Regions from separate parts of the Yersinia vastinensis genome, predicted to be linked through region 4. Evidence: predicted binding sites of a transcription regulator. Region 4 holds the regulator's gene; each other region holds the start of a gene.

Region 1 (4,541 bases), 1.4 Mb from region 4:
TGCAGCTCAAACTTACGAGCAACAAACCATCCACTTTGATGATCAGGTCGATGTCGTGTTTGAGCTAAAAACCGCTGCCAGCACACCAGCAGCGGCGGCTAAATAAAAGCTAGTCTTGCCGTAATACCTGACGCCCGTAAGATAACAGGGCGTCAGTGACTTTTCTCATCGTCCGGCTTTCTGGCGCAAATCGATGCCAGAACAACATCCGCCGTTGCAATAATCCCGGGGTCAAATCAATCAGCTCACCGGACGCCAATTCTTTTTCGATTTGCAAATGCGGGATCATACAGCAAGTAGTGCCTTGCCTCGCTAGTTGCACAAAGGCTTCTGAGGAGTTAACGATATGGCAGGGGACACTCCCCGGCGATAAATCGAAATTCTGCTGCAAAAACGCCTGATGCATATCATCCAAATGGTCAAAAGCTACCGCTGGCGCTTTCAGCAAGGCTGAACGAGTGACGCCATTGGGAAAATAACGCTCTGCGAAAGGTTTCGACGCAACAAACAGATAATCCAGCGCCCCCAATTGATCGACCAAACAACTTGGTAGTGGTTGCGGTTGGATACTAACCGCGCCCACGACTTCACCACGGCGCAAGCGTTCTTGTGTTCGGGTTTCATCTTCGACTTGTAAATTAAGCCGAATCGGGGAGTCAGCCAACACCGGTTTCAATGCTGGAAGTAACCAGGTTGCCAGACTGTCGGCGTTGACCGCCAGCGACAGTAGCAAAGGGGTATCCCCGCCATTGTCATTGCCGAGCCACTCCTCCTCCAGCAGTTCAACCTGATGCAGTAATGCGAGCAACTTCTGCCCTTGTTCCGTTGGGCGAGGGGGGACTGTGCGCACCAATAGAGGCTGACCGAACAGGTTCTCTAACTGCTTAATGCGTTGAGATACCGCCGATTGGGTGATACAGAGTTTTTGTGCCGCGCGTTCAAAACCGCGTTCACGGATCACCGCGTCCAGCGCTTGTAGCGTACGGTAGTCTGGGCGTTTCATCGGAGTCATCTCTCCAAATATTAAGTTGATATCGCACTATGCCACATTTTGATCATTTTTCTATGTCGGAATGCCTGAGTGCTCGCCACAAATAAACGGACATAACTGTGAGCTTGCTAGAATTAACCGTATCCTAAACGGGCTTTATTGCGGCGATTTCTGGTGTATATGCTCTATAATGACCTCAGGTTTTCTTTCATATCAAGGCGCGAATTTACCATGACTCAGGATGAACTTAAAAAAGCAGTGGGCTGGGCAGCATTAGATTATGTCAAACCTGGCACTATTGTTGGGGTCGGGACCGGCTCAACTGCGGCACATTTCATTGATGCTCTCGCTTCCATCAAAGGCCAAATTGAAGGGGCGGTTTCCAGCTCTGACGCATCTACAGCCAAGCTGAAAAGTTACGGTATTCAGGTATTTGATTGCAACGAAGTAGATACGCTGGATATTTATGTCGATGGTGCAGATGAAATTAACGGCCAGATGCAGATGATTAAAGGGGGCGGTGCCGCCCTGACGCGTGAGAAAATTATTGCCGCTATAGCGCGTAAATTCATCTGTATTGCCGATGCATCCAAGCAGGTTGACGTGTTGGGTAAGTTCCCGCTGCCAGTAGAAGTTATTCCGATGGCTCGCTCTTATGTTGCCCGTGAGCTGGTTAAATTGGGTGGGTTACCGGAATATCGCCAAAATGTTCTGACCGATAACGGCAACGTTATTCTGGATGTCCATAACCTGACTATTTTAGATGCAGTCGCGTTAGAAAATAAAATTAATGGCATTGCTGGCGTTGTCACTGTGGGGTTATTTGCCAACCGGGGTGCTGATGTGGCTCTGATTGGCACCGCTGACGGTGTGAAGACTGTGCTTCTAAAGTGATCAGTTAAACCTTGCTCAGGGTGTGGTTTATTGACTTCACCCTGATAATTATTGTCTTTAAATATCTTTTCTTTAAATGGTTAAATTTGGTGATATATATCACAATTTTGCATTTCATTTTATTAACCTGCCATTAACTCTCCCTCAGCCAGTTTTTTATTCCATAAATTAACATCCGCACTGATTGTTATGCTGATAGACAGGCAATCGTTTGTATTGCCGCCCGCGTAATATTTGTTATGTTGGCAGGGTGCTGACCGGATTCATTCGATATCGGCAGCCACATCTGAAGTCTGAAAATAGGGTCGGGGACATGGCAAAAGTATCACTGGAGAAAGACAGAATTAAGTTTCTGTTAGTGGAAGGGGTGCACCAGAGCACGGTTGATAATCTGCGTGCGGCCGGTTATAGCAATATTGAATATCATAAAGGTGCCTTAGACACCGAATCACTGAAAGAATCTATTCGTGATGCTCACTTCGTCGGGATTCGATCGCGTACGCATCTGTCCGAAGAAGTTTTTGCTGCAGCAGAAAAATTAGTTGCAGTAGGTTGTTTCTGTATCGGGACTAATCAGGTTGATTTAAATGCGGCAACCAAACGCGGTGTGCCGGTATTCAATGCACCTTTCTCCAATACCCGTTCGGTCGCCGAAATGGTACTGGGCGAGTTACTGTTGATGTTCCGTGGTATTCCCTCAGCTAATGCCAAAGCGCATCGTGGCGAGTGGAATAAGTTGGCGGTTGGCTCCTATGAAGCCCGTGGCAAAAAGCTGGGTATCATCGGGTATGGTCATATCGGTACTCAGTTGGGTATTTTGGCTGAAAGTGTCGGCATGAAAGTCTTCTTCTACGATATCGAGAATAAGCTGTCGTTGGGGAATGCGCAGCAGGTTCGCCATCTGTCTGATTTATTGAACATGAGTGACGTGATAAGCCTGCATGTGCCAGAAAATCACTCCACTAAAAATATGATTGGCCCAGAGCAATTAGCACTGATGAAGCCCGGTGCGATGTTGATTAACGCCTCACGCGGTACCGTGGTTGATATTCCGGCGCTGTGTGATGCATTGGCTAGTAATCATCTGGCCGGTGCGGCAATTGACGTTTTCCCTGAAGAGCCAGCAACCAATAAAGACCCGTTCAATTCACCATTGTGCGAGTTTGACAATGTGTTATTGACTCCGCATATCGGTGGCTCCACTCAGGAAGCGCAGGAAAATATCGGTGACGAAGTGGCCGGTAAACTGGCGAAGTACTCTGACAACGGTTCAACGCTGTCTGCGGTTAACTTCCCAGAAGTTTCTCTGCCAGCCCACGGCGACAATACCCGCCGTCTGCTGCATATCCATGAAAACCGTCCTGGCATTCTGACCAGCATTAACAAAATTTTTGCTGAACAGAACGTCAATATCGCGGCGCAATATTTGCAAACCAGCGCTGAAATCGGTTACGTCGTTATCGACGTAGAAACTGATGATGCGGAAAATGCAGAAAAAGCATTGTTAGCCATGAAGGCGATTCCAGGGACTATACGCGCGCGTTTATTGTACTAACATATTCTTCGTCTTGGCGTTGCTGCCTAGCGGCAACGTCAATGTCTTTGGGTATGGTTATGTGATGTCCGCGTGAGTAAAAAATGACTGAACACCCGCTATCACGAGATTTCGGGTGTTTTTTTATGCGGAAAATCTTGGTTCACCACCGCCAGACTTTTTCCGGTGTGACTATCTCGGGTAGTGGTACATCCCAATGTTCACTGGGTAAATATTCTACGCGCTGACAATCATGAGCAAGACCAATAGGATAGGGGCCGCCACGCTGCCAGTGTTGTAGTGTGCGGTCATAAAAACCACCCCCCATCCCTAAGCGCTGTCCGTGTTGATCGAATGCCACCAGCGGGGTTATCACCACATCTAGCTGGTTTAGGGGCAGAACATCGCGCACATCTAACTGAGGTTCAAAGATTTTCAGCCGGTTACGTATAAGCTGGCTATCAGGCCGATAGCTGAGAAAGAGTAAATTCCCGGGGCTGAAGGGGTGAAGAACAGGGAGATAAACTTGCTTTTTCTGCTGCCACAGCAACTCGATAACCGGGTCAGTATTCAGCTCGCCATCAAAAGAGAGAAATATCGCGACCGTATTCGCTTGTTGAATTTTATGGTGGGAGGCGAGATGACTGGCGGCGAGATGAGCTGATTGCTGCTGTTGCTCCGGAGTGAGCAAGCGCCGGCGCTCACGAATTTCACTGCGAATTTTTTGCCGCTCAAGGGCATGTTGCGGATTCAAGGGCATTTTATTGACTTAAAAAACAAGTTGTTAACTAAGTAAGGAGGAAATTGCCTGTATCACAACGAACGTGATAACCCAAAAGTGCCGGTTACACGATAAGAAAGGGATCTCCGAGATGCCGCCGCAGGCTGTAACCCTTGAACCCATGGTTCAAGGTGAACGCAGCGTCGCAACCTTAAGGCTTCTCGGCGGACCGAGCATGCGCACCGGTTACGGAGGCACTACATTCTGTTGGTATTAAATATCGGCTCAGGGGACTGACCCGCTGACAAACACCTCAGAGAAATTCTTTACTCACTGCTGAATCTATCATTCAACAGAGATTTATTCAAATTGTGCATCCTGACGTTCAGAGATGCGACCCT
Region 2 (4,541 bases), 1.9 Mb from region 4:
AAGCACCCGCCGGGTTGTTAAAGGAAAACAGGCGTGGCTCCAATTCACTCATGCTATAGCCGCAAATCGGGCAGGCAAAGTTGGCGGAGAATAGCAGCTCTTCGGCGTGCGGATCGTCCATATCGGCGACCACGGCAGTACCACCGGATAGCTCCAGTGCGGTTTCAAATGATTCAGCCAAGCGCTGGGCGAGATCTTCGCGCACTTTAAAGCGATCGACGACCACTTCAATAGTGTGTTTCTTTTGTAATTCTAATTTTGGAGGATCAGACAGATCGCAGACTTCGCCGTCGATCCGCGCTCTGATATAGCCTTGCATGGCTAGATTTTCTAGGGTTTTGGTATGTTCGCCTTTGCGATCTTTGACCACCGGCGCCAATAACATTAGGCGGCGACCCTCGGGCTGGCTTATTACATTATCGACCATTTGGCTGACCGTTTGGGCCGCCAGCGTCACACCGTGATCTGGGCAGCGCGGTTCGCCGACACGGGCGAAGAGTAAACGCAGATAATCATGGATTTCAGTGATGGTCCCCACGGTAGAGCGTGGGTTATGGGAAGTCGATTTTTGCTCGATAGAGATAGCCGGGGACAGACCTTCAATATGGTCAACATCCGGTTTTTCCATCAGTGATAGAAATTGGCGCGCATAGGCGGAGAGAGACTCAACATAACGGCGTTGCCCCTCGGCATACAGGGTATCAAAAGCCAGTGAGGATTTGCCTGAACCCGATAGGCCGGTGACAACTATCAGTTTGTCGCGCGGGATAATCAGGTTGATATTCTTAAGATTATGGGTGCGAGCGCCCCGAACTTCGATATTATCCATTCAAACACTTCCCGGATTAAAACTGAGCCTCTCACCGTGTCTTTTTTAGGTTTTATCTGTGTGTTGCCGTGCCGGTTTGCCATGAAAACAAACCTAATTTGTGCACTTTGTAACACCGAAAAAGGACACAGCCAGTACGAAACGAATAATTATGACACAAAAAAACCTGAATGGATATCCAGTATCTGAGTGCAATTAAAGCAGGCGCCACGATAAATCTGTAATGCATTTCGCACTTATGATCTGTTGTGCCGTTTGGCTGTTAGCGTGTTAAACTGACTCGTTTATACTGTACAAAATTTACTTCATCAGGAGAGTTCACATGGCCAGCAGAGGCGTAAACAAAGTGATTTTGGTCGGGAATTTGGGCCAAGACCCGGAAGTCCGCTACATGCCTAACGGCGGCGCTGTTGCCAACATCACCCTGGCCACTTCCGAAAGCTGGCGTGATAAAGCAACCGGCGAGCAGAAAGAAAAGACGGAATGGCACCGTGTGGTGCTATTTGGCAAACTGGCCGAAGTGGCGGGTGAATATCTGCGTAAAGGCTCTCAGGTCTATATTGAAGGCGCATTGCAAACCCGCAAATGGCAAGATCAAAGCGGTCAAGAGCGTTACACCACTGAAGTGGTTGTTAACGTAGGCGGCACCATGCAAATGCTGGGTGGCCGTCAGGGCGGCGGTGCTCCAGCAGGTGGTGCGCAACAAGATGGTGGCGCGCAAGGTGGTTGGGGTCAGCCTCAGCAACCGCAAGGCGGCAACCAGTTCAGCGGCGGCCAGACTTCACGTCCTGCGCAAGCAGCCCCTGCAGCACAGCCACAAGGCGGCAATGAGCCACCAATGGATTTTGACGACGATATTCCGTTCTGATTCTGGGATTCGCTAAGTACGAATAGTGCTAAAAATAATACCCTGTCTCGGCAGGGTTTTTTATTACCTTTTTACGTCAATTCTGTGGTTTGTTGCTCTGCCTCTCTAATATCGATGCTTGGCTTCTCGGAAACTGCATCCACTATGCCGTAAACCAAAATATCCTTTTATCACTATAATCAATACTCTGATATTCATCATATGGAGTTCGGTCATGGTCATTGTTCACCATCTGAATAATTCACGTTCACAGCGTATCTTGTGGATGTTGGAAGAGTTGCAAGTTCCCTATGAGTTGAAGTGCTATCAGCGTGATCCCGGCAGTTTGTTGGCACCGCCAGAATTGAAAAAAATCCATCCGTTGGGGAAGTCACCAGTGATAACTGATGGTGATCTGACGTTGGCTGAATCAGGTGCCATCATTGAGTATTTGCAAGAAACCTATGATGCTCAAGGGCAGTTCAAGCCTACTGGCCATTATGATCGCCAGCAATTTCGTTACTGGATGCATTATGCGGAAGGCTCATTGATGCCACTGCTGGTGATGAAGCTTATCTTCAGCCGATTTGGTGGGCCGCCAGTGCCGTGGATTATCCGCCCAGTAGCGAAAGCCTTGGGGGATGGAGTGCAGAAAAATTATCTAAATAAGCAAATTGCCACGCACCGTGATTATCTCGAGCAGCATTTAATGCAAAACCTGTGGTTTGCGGGCCGGGATTTCAGTGCCGCCGATATCCAGATGAGCTTTCCTATCGAAGCGATAAACACCCGTGGTGGCCTTGACGGGTTCCCGAAACTGAAAGACTTCTTAGTCCGCATTCATCAGCGCCCGGCCTATCAACAAGCGATTGCAAAGGGCGGTGCCTTCACATTAGAAAAATGATTATCGGGGTTTAGATATCTCAGATAAACGAGTGTGAGGCCGCTCACACTTTCGTTTCCCTCTACAATTAATGCTTCCGGACAAATTAATGTAAGAAAATGCATGAAATGTCGCTTTCTGATGTTGATTAGTCGCTGCAAATAGCTAGATAATCGTTTGCCTTAAATGACATCTGCCCTAAACTTCGATTTTTTTTCAGTCATACCCACTTCCAGCTAATCGTTTGCTATTTTCTCCGTGACTTCGGTGTTGGAGGAGTTGACGAGTTAATCGGCAGAGACGGAAACGATTACGTATGAAAGGGCGTGTGACTTGCTGACTACATTTAAAATGACACACAGGGGACATCACCATGTCTAGCACCAATCCTCAAGCGAACTCGGCGGCAAAGCCAAAAGGTTCGCTTGATGCATTTTTTAAGCTTAGTGAACGTGGCAGTAATGTACGCCAAGAAGTGCTGGCCGGTCTGACGACCTTTTTGGCCATGGTCTACTCGGTCATTGTTGTGCCTAGCATGCTGGGTAAAGCGGGCTTCCCGCCAACAGCCGTATTTGTTGCGACCTGTTTGGTTGCAGGTTTAGGCTCTTTGTTGATGGGGTTGTGGGCGAATTTGCCAATGGCGATTGGTTGCGCCATCTCTCTGACTGCGTTTACCGCATTCAGTCTGGTGTTGGGCCAACAGATTAGCATTCCTGTGGCGTTGGGCGCGGTATTCCTGATGGGGGTGCTGTTCACCATTATTTCTGTCACCGGCATCCGTTCATGGATATTGCGTAACTTGCCAATGGGCGTGGCACACGGCACCGGCATTGGTATCGGCCTGTTCCTGCTGCTGATTGCGGCAAATGGTGTCGGTCTGGTTATCAAGAACCCCATCGAGGGTTTGCCAGTAGCGCTGGGCGCATTCACCTCTTTCCCGGTCATGATGACACTATTGGGTCTGGCGGTGATTTTCGGTTTGGAAAAACTGCGTGTTCCGGGTGGGATTCTGTTGGTGATTATCGCCATCTCGGTTATTGGCCTGATTTTTGACCCAAGTGTGACGTACCAAGGGCTGTTCGCGATGCCAAGTCTGGCAGATGCTAATGGTAACTCATTGATTTTCAGCCTTGATATCATGGGCGCATTAAAACCTGTGGTGTTGCCAAGTGTGTTGGCTTTGGTGATGACTGCCGTCTTTGATGCTACCGGCACCATCCGTGCGGTAGCAGGGCAGGCAAACTTGCTGGATAAAGATGGCCAGATTATCAATGGTGGCAAAGCCCTGACCTCTGACTCTGTCAGCAGCATTTTTGCTGGTTTGGTGGGCGCGGCTCCTGCGGCTGTCTATATTGAATCTGCTGCCGGTACAGCGGCAGGCGGCAAAACCGGCCTGACGGCTACCGTCGTCGGTATCCTGTTCTTGCTGATTTTGTTCCTCTCTCCGCTTTCCTACTTGGTTCCGGCTTATGCAACGGCTCCGGCTCTGATGTATGTCGGCTTGCTGATGCTGAGTAACGTATCCAAACTGGATTTTGACGATTTCGTTGATGCGATGTCGGGTTTGCTTTGCGCCGTATTTATCGTGCTGACCTGCAATATCGTCACCGGTATTATGTTGGGCTTTAGCTCACTGGTGATTGGCCGTATTTGTTCCGGCGAATGGCGTAAATTAAATCTTGGCACGGTGATTATTGCCGTGGCGCTGGTGGCATTCTATGCCGGCGGTTGGGCGATTTAATCTCAATAATAGGGGGTATTCTGCCCCCTATTCTGTCCTTAATCTTGCCACTTTTTATATATCCCTACTTTCTTTGTATTTTCCTGCTTTCAGTAACAGGTTTTTCCCCGTTTTATAAAAAAGTGATCTACTATCAAAAGCTGTGAACCCGCCCAGCATAGGGGCGAGTGCGGTCAGGTCTTATGTTGTGTACGTCGTGTTGAGTCTAAGGAAAGCATGGAAATCTTTTTTACAATCCTCA
Region 3 (4,541 bases), 1.2 Mb from region 4:
TCCCGTGGCAACCTAATTGGGTGATGTGGTGGCTATTGCCACTGGCGGCCGCGCTCTTGCTGTCTCTTTGTGGCGGATGGCTAGGCGCGAGGTTATTACAGGGGCGGGCGTTGTTCCGCAATGACGAAATTTAGGAGCATCGCGGGCAGCCTCTGCCGCCCGCGATTTATTTATAACTTCGCCTGTGCCCAACGTAGAGCATTCTGATATTCAGTAGGCAGCAAAGGCGCTAATGCGGCCAGTGCGGTACTCAGTGCTGCGCCATCGGGATCATTTAAATTCAAATGACCCACTTTACGCCCGTCACGCACCTCTTTTTCATACCAATGCAGATGTACTAATGGCAGCGATAACCACTCGGTATTCACTGGCGTACCAATCAGATTGACCATGGCTGATGGGGTATTCACTACCGGCGTTGGCAACGGTAAATCTAAAATAGCGCGCAAATGCAGCTCAAACTGGTTGATAGAAGCCCCATTCTGAGTCCAGTGACCGCTGTTATGCACTCGTGGTGCCAGTTCATTGATCAGTAAACTGTCCCCGACAATAAAGCACTCCATCGCCATCACACCGACATAATTCAGCTCATCCATAATGGCTGACAGCATCTTTTCAGCTTGCTGCTGTAGACGGCTATTTGGCTGTGGCAAGGCTACGCTCATGCGTAGGATGCCATCCTCATGCAGGTTATGAGTGAGTGGGTAAAAGACAGATTTACCTTGATGGCTACGTGCGCCCACCAAAGAGACTTCGCCGGAAAAATTGATGCCTTGTTCAACAATACATTCGCCATAAGCATCAGCAGGCAAGGTGTTTTGCTCGCCAGCACGTATACGCCATTGACCACGTCCGTCATAGCCGCCGACTCGACGTTTCACGATGGCTAATTCACCTAGCGTGGCGAAGACTTGTGGCCACTCGCTGGCACTGGCCAATAATTGCCATGGCGCTGTCGCCAAATTCAGGCTGTCGAGTAACTGCTTTTGTGTCAGACGATCAGCCAGGCGCGGGAAAATATCGCGGTTAACAAAAGCGGTGTGTGTGGCGAGTTCGCGAGTCAGGGCGGTTTCTGGCCAGCGCTCAATCTCAGCGGTGATAACACTGTGCTGATAAGGTACGGCTTCCGGTTCAGCATCCAAACCTACCGGATAAACAGCAATACCCAGAGGCTCGCCAGCTTGACGCAGCATGCGCCCTAACTGACCGTTGCCTAATACGCAAACGGGTTTCATGCTTTCACCTGTGAATTCGGCATTGGTAGATCTGATTCCCGTGGGTCTGGGTTATCTAACACTTCGTCAGTTTGGCTTTTACGCCAATCGGCTAGACGCTCTGCTAACTTGTGGTCATGTAGCGCCAGTATTTGAGCTGCTAGTAAGGCCGCGTTCGCTGCCCCTGCTTTACCAATCGCCAGCGTTCCCACCGGAATACCGCGCGGCATTTGCACAATAGAATACAGGCTATCGACGCCACTTAGTGCGGCACTTTGTACTGGAACCCCTAAAACCGGCACCAATGTTTTTGCTGCCAGCATACCCGGCAGGTGAGCTGCACCTCCCGCGCCAGCAATAATGACATGTAAGCCATTGGCATCCGCTTGTTCGGCGAAACTGAACAGTTTGTCAGGGGTTCGGTGTGCAGAAACAACTTCGACATGAAACGGAACATTGAGCGTGGTGAGCACGTCGGCGGCGAACTGCATGGTGGCCCAGTCACTCTTGGACCCCATTACGATAGCGATTTTAACCCCGGCTGCATAAGCCGAATCGAGGTTGGCTCCCATGGGTGTAAAGCTCCTGTAATTGCGCAAGCGTCGGCCAGAACGACTTGATATAAATCGTGACTGGCGAAGAGGGCGTAGAGCATATCATGAGCCAAAGGCAAGGAAAACGGTTGCGTCGCGGCTTTTAGCGGGATTTACCGGTTTTTTTATCTATGGGGATGCTGTCGTGATTTATAACGATGTCTGATTAAAAGGGGAATTTAATCAACTCGACGCTCTCTTTAGTGACTTTTACCATCGACCCTTCAACATGCCAAGCTCCTAAAACGACTCGATGGGCTGTTGTTGTTGGCAATTCTACAGTATGAACTGCAGGGCGATGGGTATGTCCATGAATCATCCAACTGACATTATTACGCTGAAAAGTGTCCACCACAGCCTGTGGATTAACATCCATAATCAGTTGCGATTTACCGGTGTTATTTTGCTGACTTTGGCCGCGCATATAAACTGCTATTCGCAAGCGAAAGCGCAAAGGGAGCCACAGGAATAATTTTTGGATCAGTGGGTTGTGCACTCGGCGGCGAAAATGTTGATAGTCAGCATCATCAGTACACAGAGTATCTCCGTGTAAAATCACAATGCGGCGGTCATACAATTCGACCACTTTTTCTTCGGGCAGTAAGATCATGCCACTTTCAGCCGCAAAGCGTTTACCGAGCAAAAAATCGCGGTTGCCGTGAATAAAGTAGCAGGGTACACCCTGTTGCTGGAGGGATTTTAATGCAGCAGCGACTTGCCGATACAAAGGTTCGGGGTCATCGTCGCCAATCCAAGACTCAAATAAATCACCCAGAATATAGAGGGCATCAGCATGAATAGCTTCACGCTGTATAAAATGCAGGAAACCGGCAGTGATTGCCGGTTCCTGAACACTAAGATGCAAGTCTGCGATAAAAAGCGTGCTCATTAAGCCGTTATTACTCGCTAACAGTAACGCTTTTAATGATCACATCTTCTTTCGGCACATCTTGATGCATACCGCTGCGGCCAGTTGAAACGTTTTTGATTTTATCAACCACGTCCATGCCTTCAACAACTTCAGCGAATACACAGTATCCCCAGCCATCTGGGCGCTCTGAACGGAAGTTCAGGAAGTCGTTATCTGCAACGTTAATAAAGAACTGAGCAGTGGCAGAGTGCGGATCATTAGTACGTGCCATTGCCAAGGTGCCGCGGGTGTTTTTCAGACCGTTGTTGGCTTCGTTCTTGATAGGAGCATCAGTATTCTTCTGGTTCATGCCGGGCTCAAAACCACCGCCTTGAATCATGAAACCATCGATAACACGGTGGAAGATAGTGTTATCATAGAAACCTTTACGGCAGTAGTTCAGGAAGTTTTCAACGGTAACCGGCGCTTTATCGGCGAAGGTGTTGATGACGATATCGCCATGATTAGTATGAAACGTGACCATAATAATGTTCCTGCTAGTGTAATAAGTGTACTCACAAATGAGCCGTAACTCTTTAGACGGCTCTTATATCATATCTCTGAGATTGAGTCAGCACTCGAAACGCCGCCAAGATGTGCGAAAAAGTACTGTATCAGAGGCTGATTTGCCTCATAATCTAATGATATCCTATTAAACCATGCGTACCGCAAAAACAGAAACCACGGAATGTCCCGATGCTAAAGATTTTTAATACACTGAGTCGCCAAAAAGAGGAATTCAAGCCAATCCATGCCGGTAAAATTGGTATGTACGTGTGCGGGATCACCATTTATGACCTGTGTCACATCGGGCATGGGCGCACTTTTGTGGCTTTCGACGTTGTTGCGCGTTATTTGCGTTATTTAGGTTACTCTTTGACCTATGTTCGTAATGTCACGGATGTCGATGATAAGATCATTAAACGTGCGATTGAGAACAATGAAACCTGCGAGCAGCTCACGACGCGGATGTTGGCCGAAATGCACAAAGATTTCGATGCCCTGAATCTTGAGCGCCCAGATTTAGAACCACGAGCTACGCATCATATTCCCGAAATCATTGAGTTGACTGAGCGTTTGATCGCCCGTGATCACGCCTATGTGGCTTCAAATGGTGATGTTATGTTCGCTGTCGACAGTGATCCTGACTATGGCGTGTTGTCTCGTCAGGATCTGGACCAATTGCAGGCGGGAGCACGGGTTGAAGTTGCTGATGTTAAACGCAATCCGATGGATTTTGTTTTATGGAAGATGTCCAAACCCGGAGAACCTAGCTGGGAATCACCTTGGGGTCCGGGCCGCCCTGGTTGGCATATTGAGTGCTCTGCCATGAATGGCAAGCAGTTGGGGGCACATTTCGACATTCATGGGGGGGGCTCAGATTTGATGTTCCCACATCATGAAAATGAAATTGCGCAATCCACCTGTGCGCATGATGGCCCCTACGTTAATTACTGGATGCATTCCGGTATGGTGATGATCGATAAAGAGAAAATGTCGAAATCACTGAATAACTTTTTCACTATCCGTGATGTACTGGCTTATTACGATGCTGAGACTGTGCGCTATTTCCTGATGTCAGGGCACTATCGCAGCCAGCTTAATTACAGCGAAGAAAATCTCAAACAAGCGCGAGCTTCATTAGAGCGTCTCTATACTGCGTTACGTGGTACAGATGCAAGCGCAGCCCCAGCCGGTGGCGCTGAATTTGAAGCGCGTTTCCGCGCCGCTATGGATGATGATTTCAATACGCCAGAAGCCTACTCAGTGTTGTTTGATATCGCCCGCGAAGTGAACCGCCTGAAAACCGAAGATATCGCTGCG
Region 4 (4,541 bases):
AATGATAAAAAGAAAATAGCGGCTTCCACTGGCAAAACTGCCAAGAAGAAAACACAAGAAGTCAGTAAACCGTCCGGTAATAAAGTCACTGCAAGCAAAAAAACAAACATTAAAACCGCAACCATAAAAAAAGTGGCGGTCAAAAAAACAGAAAAAGTCGCCTATGGCCGACATAGAAATAAAGCACAAGGTAAAGCAGGTACGGAATTAGCCGCAAATAATAAGATAAAACTCAGCCCCGCACATAAAAAGCGCTACCAACACGCCAAGCAGACCGCCATGAGTAAACTGATGAAACAAGTCGGTAAACCTTATCGCTGGGGTGGCTCCTCCCCTAATACGGGTTTTGATTGCAGTGGCCTAATTTATTACGCCTACAAAGATGTCATCAGAATAAAAATGCCTCGTACTGCCAATGAAATGTATCACTTGCGTGATGCTGCACCGGTTAAGCGCGCAGAATTAGAAAGTGGCGATTTGGTGTTCTTCAATATTGCTAATCGCGGTGTAGCGGATCATGTTGGTGTTTATTTAGGTAATGGCAAGTTCATTCAGTCCCCACGGACAGGTGAAGAAATCCGTATCAGCATGATGAATAACGACTACTGGCAAGATCATTATGTAGGGGCGCGGCGTGTAGTGACCCCCAAAACCATCCGCTAACTTTTTCGCTGACACCCGGTAAATCTATCGGGTGTCCACATCTTTGTGCCCTCATCAATCACATTACATAATGTGTTTAACTTTCGTGCAATCACCCATTCAAGAGTGTGGTTATTTCTGTCATTCCTGCCGAAAGTTGTTAAGATTAATACCCACAACAAAAGTATAACAATTACGTTTTTACCGCTCTTCGCCACATCATGGCTACTGCTAATGATCGGATTTGAGGAGCAAACACCCTGAGCAACCCCGAAAGGAGAGAGCTATGTCTTTTGAATTACCTGCATTACCTTATGCACAAAATGCGCTAGAACCGCATATTTCGGCTGAAACCCTGGAATACCATTACGGTAAGCACCACAACACCTATGTGGTTAACCTCAATAATCTGATTAAAGATACTGAATTTGCTGGTAAGACGTTGGAAGAGATCGTGAAAACTTCCAGTGGCGGTATCTTTAATAATGCGGCCCAAGTCTGGAACCACACCTTTTACTGGCATTGCCTATCCCCTAATGGTGGCGGTGAACCGACCGGCAAAGTGGCGGATGCCATTAATCAATCGTTTGGTTCTTTTGCTGAATTTAAGGCGCAGTTTACTGATGCGGCAGTGAAAAATTTTGGCGCAGGCTGGACATGGCTGGTAAAAAAAGCAGATGGTAAGCTGGCAATTGTCAGCACATCAAATGCTGCCACGCCACTGACAACTGCTGATAAACCATTGTTGACTGTTGATGTGTGGGAACACGCCTATTACATCGATTATCGCAACGCACGACCAAAATATCTGGAGAACTTCTGGGCACTGGTTAACTGGTCCTTCGTCGAGAAGAATTTAGCCTGATATTGTAAAAATAATTAAGGGCGGAATTATCCGCCCTACTTAGCACTTCACACCGGCAAGCGGTTTAATTAATTCATGACCGCCACGAAGCTAAAGACAATAATCATCGCCAGCGCGCCAACAGTCGTAATCAGCGACATTTTCAGATTGGTATCCATAAATACTCCTCAGCCGGTTAGTTTTAGTAGGGAAAAGGCACATAATTAGTGCGTTAAATTATTTTCCCACAGTTAGGAAAAAAAATCTTGTGCTCATTACGCACTTTATAACATTGATTAGCTCTTCCCCTTTTCCTCCAGATCAGACAAAATTCGCAGTTCATAACTGCATACCGACTAATAACGTCCAATAAATACTCTCAGACAATCAGCGGATTCAACTATCCAGCCTACTATCATGTTTCTGTCTGAGCGGTTTTCGAGTCATGCAGGCAAACGATTAACATAATACTTACCTGCTGTAACAGGTAAGCTTAGGAGTTATTTTTTTATGGCAACGATTAAAGATGTGGCCAAACATGCGGGTGTGTCCACCACCACCGTTTCGCACGTGATCAATAAAACTCGTTTCGTCGCCGAAAACACCAAGGCTGCCGTGTGGGCGGCAATTAAAGAATTGCATTATTCGCCCAGTGCTGTGGCTCGCAGTTTGAAAGTCAATCACACAAAGTCAATTGGTTTGCTGGCAACATCCAGTGAAGCGCCCTATTTTGCTGAAGTGATCGAAGCGGTTGAAAATAGCTGTTATAGCAAGGGCTATACCCTGATTTTATGTAACTCTCATAATAATCTGGATAAGCAAAAAGCGTATCTGGCCATGCTGGCGCAAAAACGTGTCGATGGCCTATTAGTAATGTGTTCTGAATATCCAGAACAACTATTAGGGATGCTGGAAGATTATCGCAATATCCCCATGGTGGTGATGGATTGGGGCACTGCGCGCGGTGATTTTACCGATTCAATCATTGATAATGCATTTGAAGGCGGCTATTTAGCAGGCCGTTATCTGATTGAGCGCGGTCATCGTGATATTGGAGCCATCCCCGGCCAACTGTCGCGAAATACCGGCGGGGGCCGCCATCAAGGTTTTCTGAAAGCTTTAGAGGAGGCCAACATCACGCTGCGTGATGAGTGGGTGGTCCAGGGCGATTTTGAACCCGAATCGGGCTATAAAGCCATGCATCAGATTCTAACGCAAAAACATCGCCCTACCGCCGTATTCTGTGGTGGAGATATTATGGCCATGGGCGCAATATGCGCAGCTGATGAACTGGGCTTGCGAGTGCCGCAAGATATTTCGGTGATCGGGTATGATAACGTGCGTAATGCCCGCTATTTCTCGCCAGCGCTCACAACGATTCACCAACCCAAAGAGCGATTAGGTGAAACTGCCTTTGCCATGTTGTTGGATCGTATTGTCAGCAAACGCGAAGATCCGCAGACCATTGAGGTGCATCCAAAATTGGTCGAACGCCGTTCTGTGGCTGACGGTCCATACCGCGACTACCGCCGTTAACCCTCTTTGGCCGGTAGCTTTCAATGCCACCGGCCACTACTGCTCAACTCCCTCGCCAAACTGCGCATTATCGTCTCTTAGCCACTCGTCATTTAGCGTGACACTGTCACCCAAATAATCTAGCAGCCAAGCCAAAGCGGGAGAATGGTTATTCTGCTCCCAAGTTAAACAGCATGGGCTATCGGGAAGTGGCTCCGCCAACGTTAATACCGTCAACTTTCCTTGCGCAATCAAAGGCGACACCATATGAGCAGGCACCATGCCAATGCACAATCCTTCACACAAACAATCAATTCCGGTCATCCAATCCGGTGCCACCAATCGCTGTTGATTATCCAACGTCCAGGTGTCCCGTTTTGGCAGGTTTCTCGCCGTGTCTTCTAAACACAACGAGGGGTAAGGCCGTAATTGATCGTCACTCAGTGACCCTGTCAAACGAGCAAGAGGATGGTCAATGCTGACCACACAGAGCCATGACAAGAATCCCATATCACGAAACACAAACCGCCCTCTCACCGGGATTGCACGTGTTGCACCAATAGCCATATCAGCCTGCCCATCCACCAGCGCATCCCAGACGCCATTAAACACTTCATAGCGTACCCGCAACTCAACATCAGGGAAATGACGATAAAAATCTAATACTAAGTGGCGGCTCCGCTGCGGTTTGACTATTTTATCCACCACAATATTGAGTTGGCCACGCCAGCCATTCGCCACTTGCTGGCACTGACGGCGTGTGTCATTCATTTTTTTGATAACATCTCGAGCTTCTTTAATAAAAACCAGCCCCGCAGGGGTCAACTCCACGTCTCTGTGGCGCCGTTCAAACAACGGAACTGCCAACCACTCTTCCAGTTGGCGTACGGTATAACTCACCGCAGACGGCACACGGTGCAATTCTTGGGCGGCTGCACTGAAGCTCCCCGTACGAGCTACGGCATCAACCACATCCAACGCATATTCCGACCACATTTTTTCTGCCTCTTTTCACTCAATCGTTTGCTATCAATTTTTTTGATAGCATGTCGCAAATATTACCGGTTCACAACAGAATATCGCGCCGTATAGAATGCCCCCGCAATAAATCCCTAATGATAAAATTTCTAAAAACAGCAAATTACCTGCAAAAAATATGATAAAGAGAAATAAAGAATGAAGACGTCATCAAGTTTCATGTTCTATCTGGCTGGTTTGAGCATGTTGGGCTATCTGGCTACAGATATGTATTTGCCTGCCTTTGGCGCTATGCAGCAAGAACTGCAAACCTCTGCCGGCTCCATTAGTGCCAGCCTAAGTATCTTTCTCGCCGGTTTCGCCATCGCTCAACTTATCTGGGGGCCAATTTCCGATAAACTGGGTCGTAAACCTGTGTTACTCGCCGGGTTGGGGCTTTTTGCTATTGGTTGTTTGGGGATTTTGTGGGTTGAAACCGCAACCCAGTTATTGGTGCTGCGTTTTATCCAAGCCGTCGGCATCTGTTCTGCCGCTGTTAGCTGGCAAGCATTAGTCATCGACC

The links. Region 4 encodes PurR, which represses purine synthesis genes. Its sites were predicted from a motif close to CANGCAAACGTTTGCNTG; they were not measured.
Positions count from the first base shown of each region.
Region 1: serA (phosphoglycerate dehydrogenase) is a predicted target of PurR. The motif match lies at 2,086-2,103, and genes of this name have one in related genera.
Region 2: ACIOG0_RS01580 (NCS2 family permease) is a predicted target of PurR. The motif match lies at 2,859-2,876, and genes of this name have one in related genera.
Region 3: purE (5-(carboxyamino)imidazole ribonucleotide mutase) is a predicted target of PurR. The motif match lies at 1,886-1,903, and genes of this name have one in related genera.

Region 1 covers NZ_CP173260.1:873,200-877,740, forward strand. The annotation lists gene ACIOG0_RS03910 (oxidative stress defense protein) at 1-106, shown strand, start outside; gene ACIOG0_RS03915 (LysR family transcriptional regulator ArgP) at 110-1,003, opposite strand; gene rpiA (ribose-5-phosphate isomerase RpiA) at 1,223-1,885, shown strand; gene serA (phosphoglycerate dehydrogenase) at 2,199-3,440, shown strand; gene ACIOG0_RS03930 (5-formyltetrahydrofolate cyclo-ligase) at 3,583-4,179, opposite strand; RNA gene ssrS (6S RNA) at 4,280-4,463, opposite strand; gene zapA (cell division protein ZapA) at 4,501-4,541, opposite strand, start outside.
Region 2 covers NZ_CP173260.1:371,580-376,120, forward strand. The annotation lists gene uvrA (excinuclease ABC subunit UvrA) at 1-829, opposite strand, end outside; gene ssb1 (single-stranded DNA-binding protein SSB1) at 1,152-1,697, shown strand; gene ACIOG0_RS01575 (glutathione S-transferase family protein) at 1,912-2,580, shown strand; gene ACIOG0_RS01580 (NCS2 family permease) at 2,933-4,300, shown strand; gene ACIOG0_RS01585 (Na+/H+ antiporter) at 4,517-4,541, shown strand, end outside.
Region 3 covers NZ_CP173260.1:3,424,021-3,428,561, reverse strand. The annotation lists gene ybbP (putative ABC transporter permease subunit YbbP) at 1-134, shown strand, start outside; gene purK (5-(carboxyamino)imidazole ribonucleotide synthase) at 171-1,235, opposite strand; gene purE (5-(carboxyamino)imidazole ribonucleotide mutase) at 1,232-1,786, opposite strand; gene ACIOG0_RS15995 (UDP-2,3-diacylglucosamine diphosphatase) at 1,974-2,696, opposite strand; gene ppiB (peptidylprolyl isomerase B) at 2,707-3,201, opposite strand; gene cysS (cysteine--tRNA ligase) at 3,414-4,541, shown strand, end outside.
Region 4 covers NZ_CP173260.1:2,256,168-2,260,708, reverse strand. The annotation lists gene ACIOG0_RS10615 (C40 family peptidase) at 1-663, shown strand, start outside; gene sodB (superoxide dismutase [Fe]) at 929-1,507, shown strand; gene ACIOG0_RS10605 (YnhF family membrane protein) at 1,576-1,665, opposite strand; gene purR (HTH-type transcriptional repressor PurR) at 1,997-3,022, shown strand; gene punR (DNA-binding transcriptional activator PunR) at 3,059-3,997, opposite strand; gene punC (purine nucleoside transporter PunC) at 4,178-4,541, shown strand, end outside.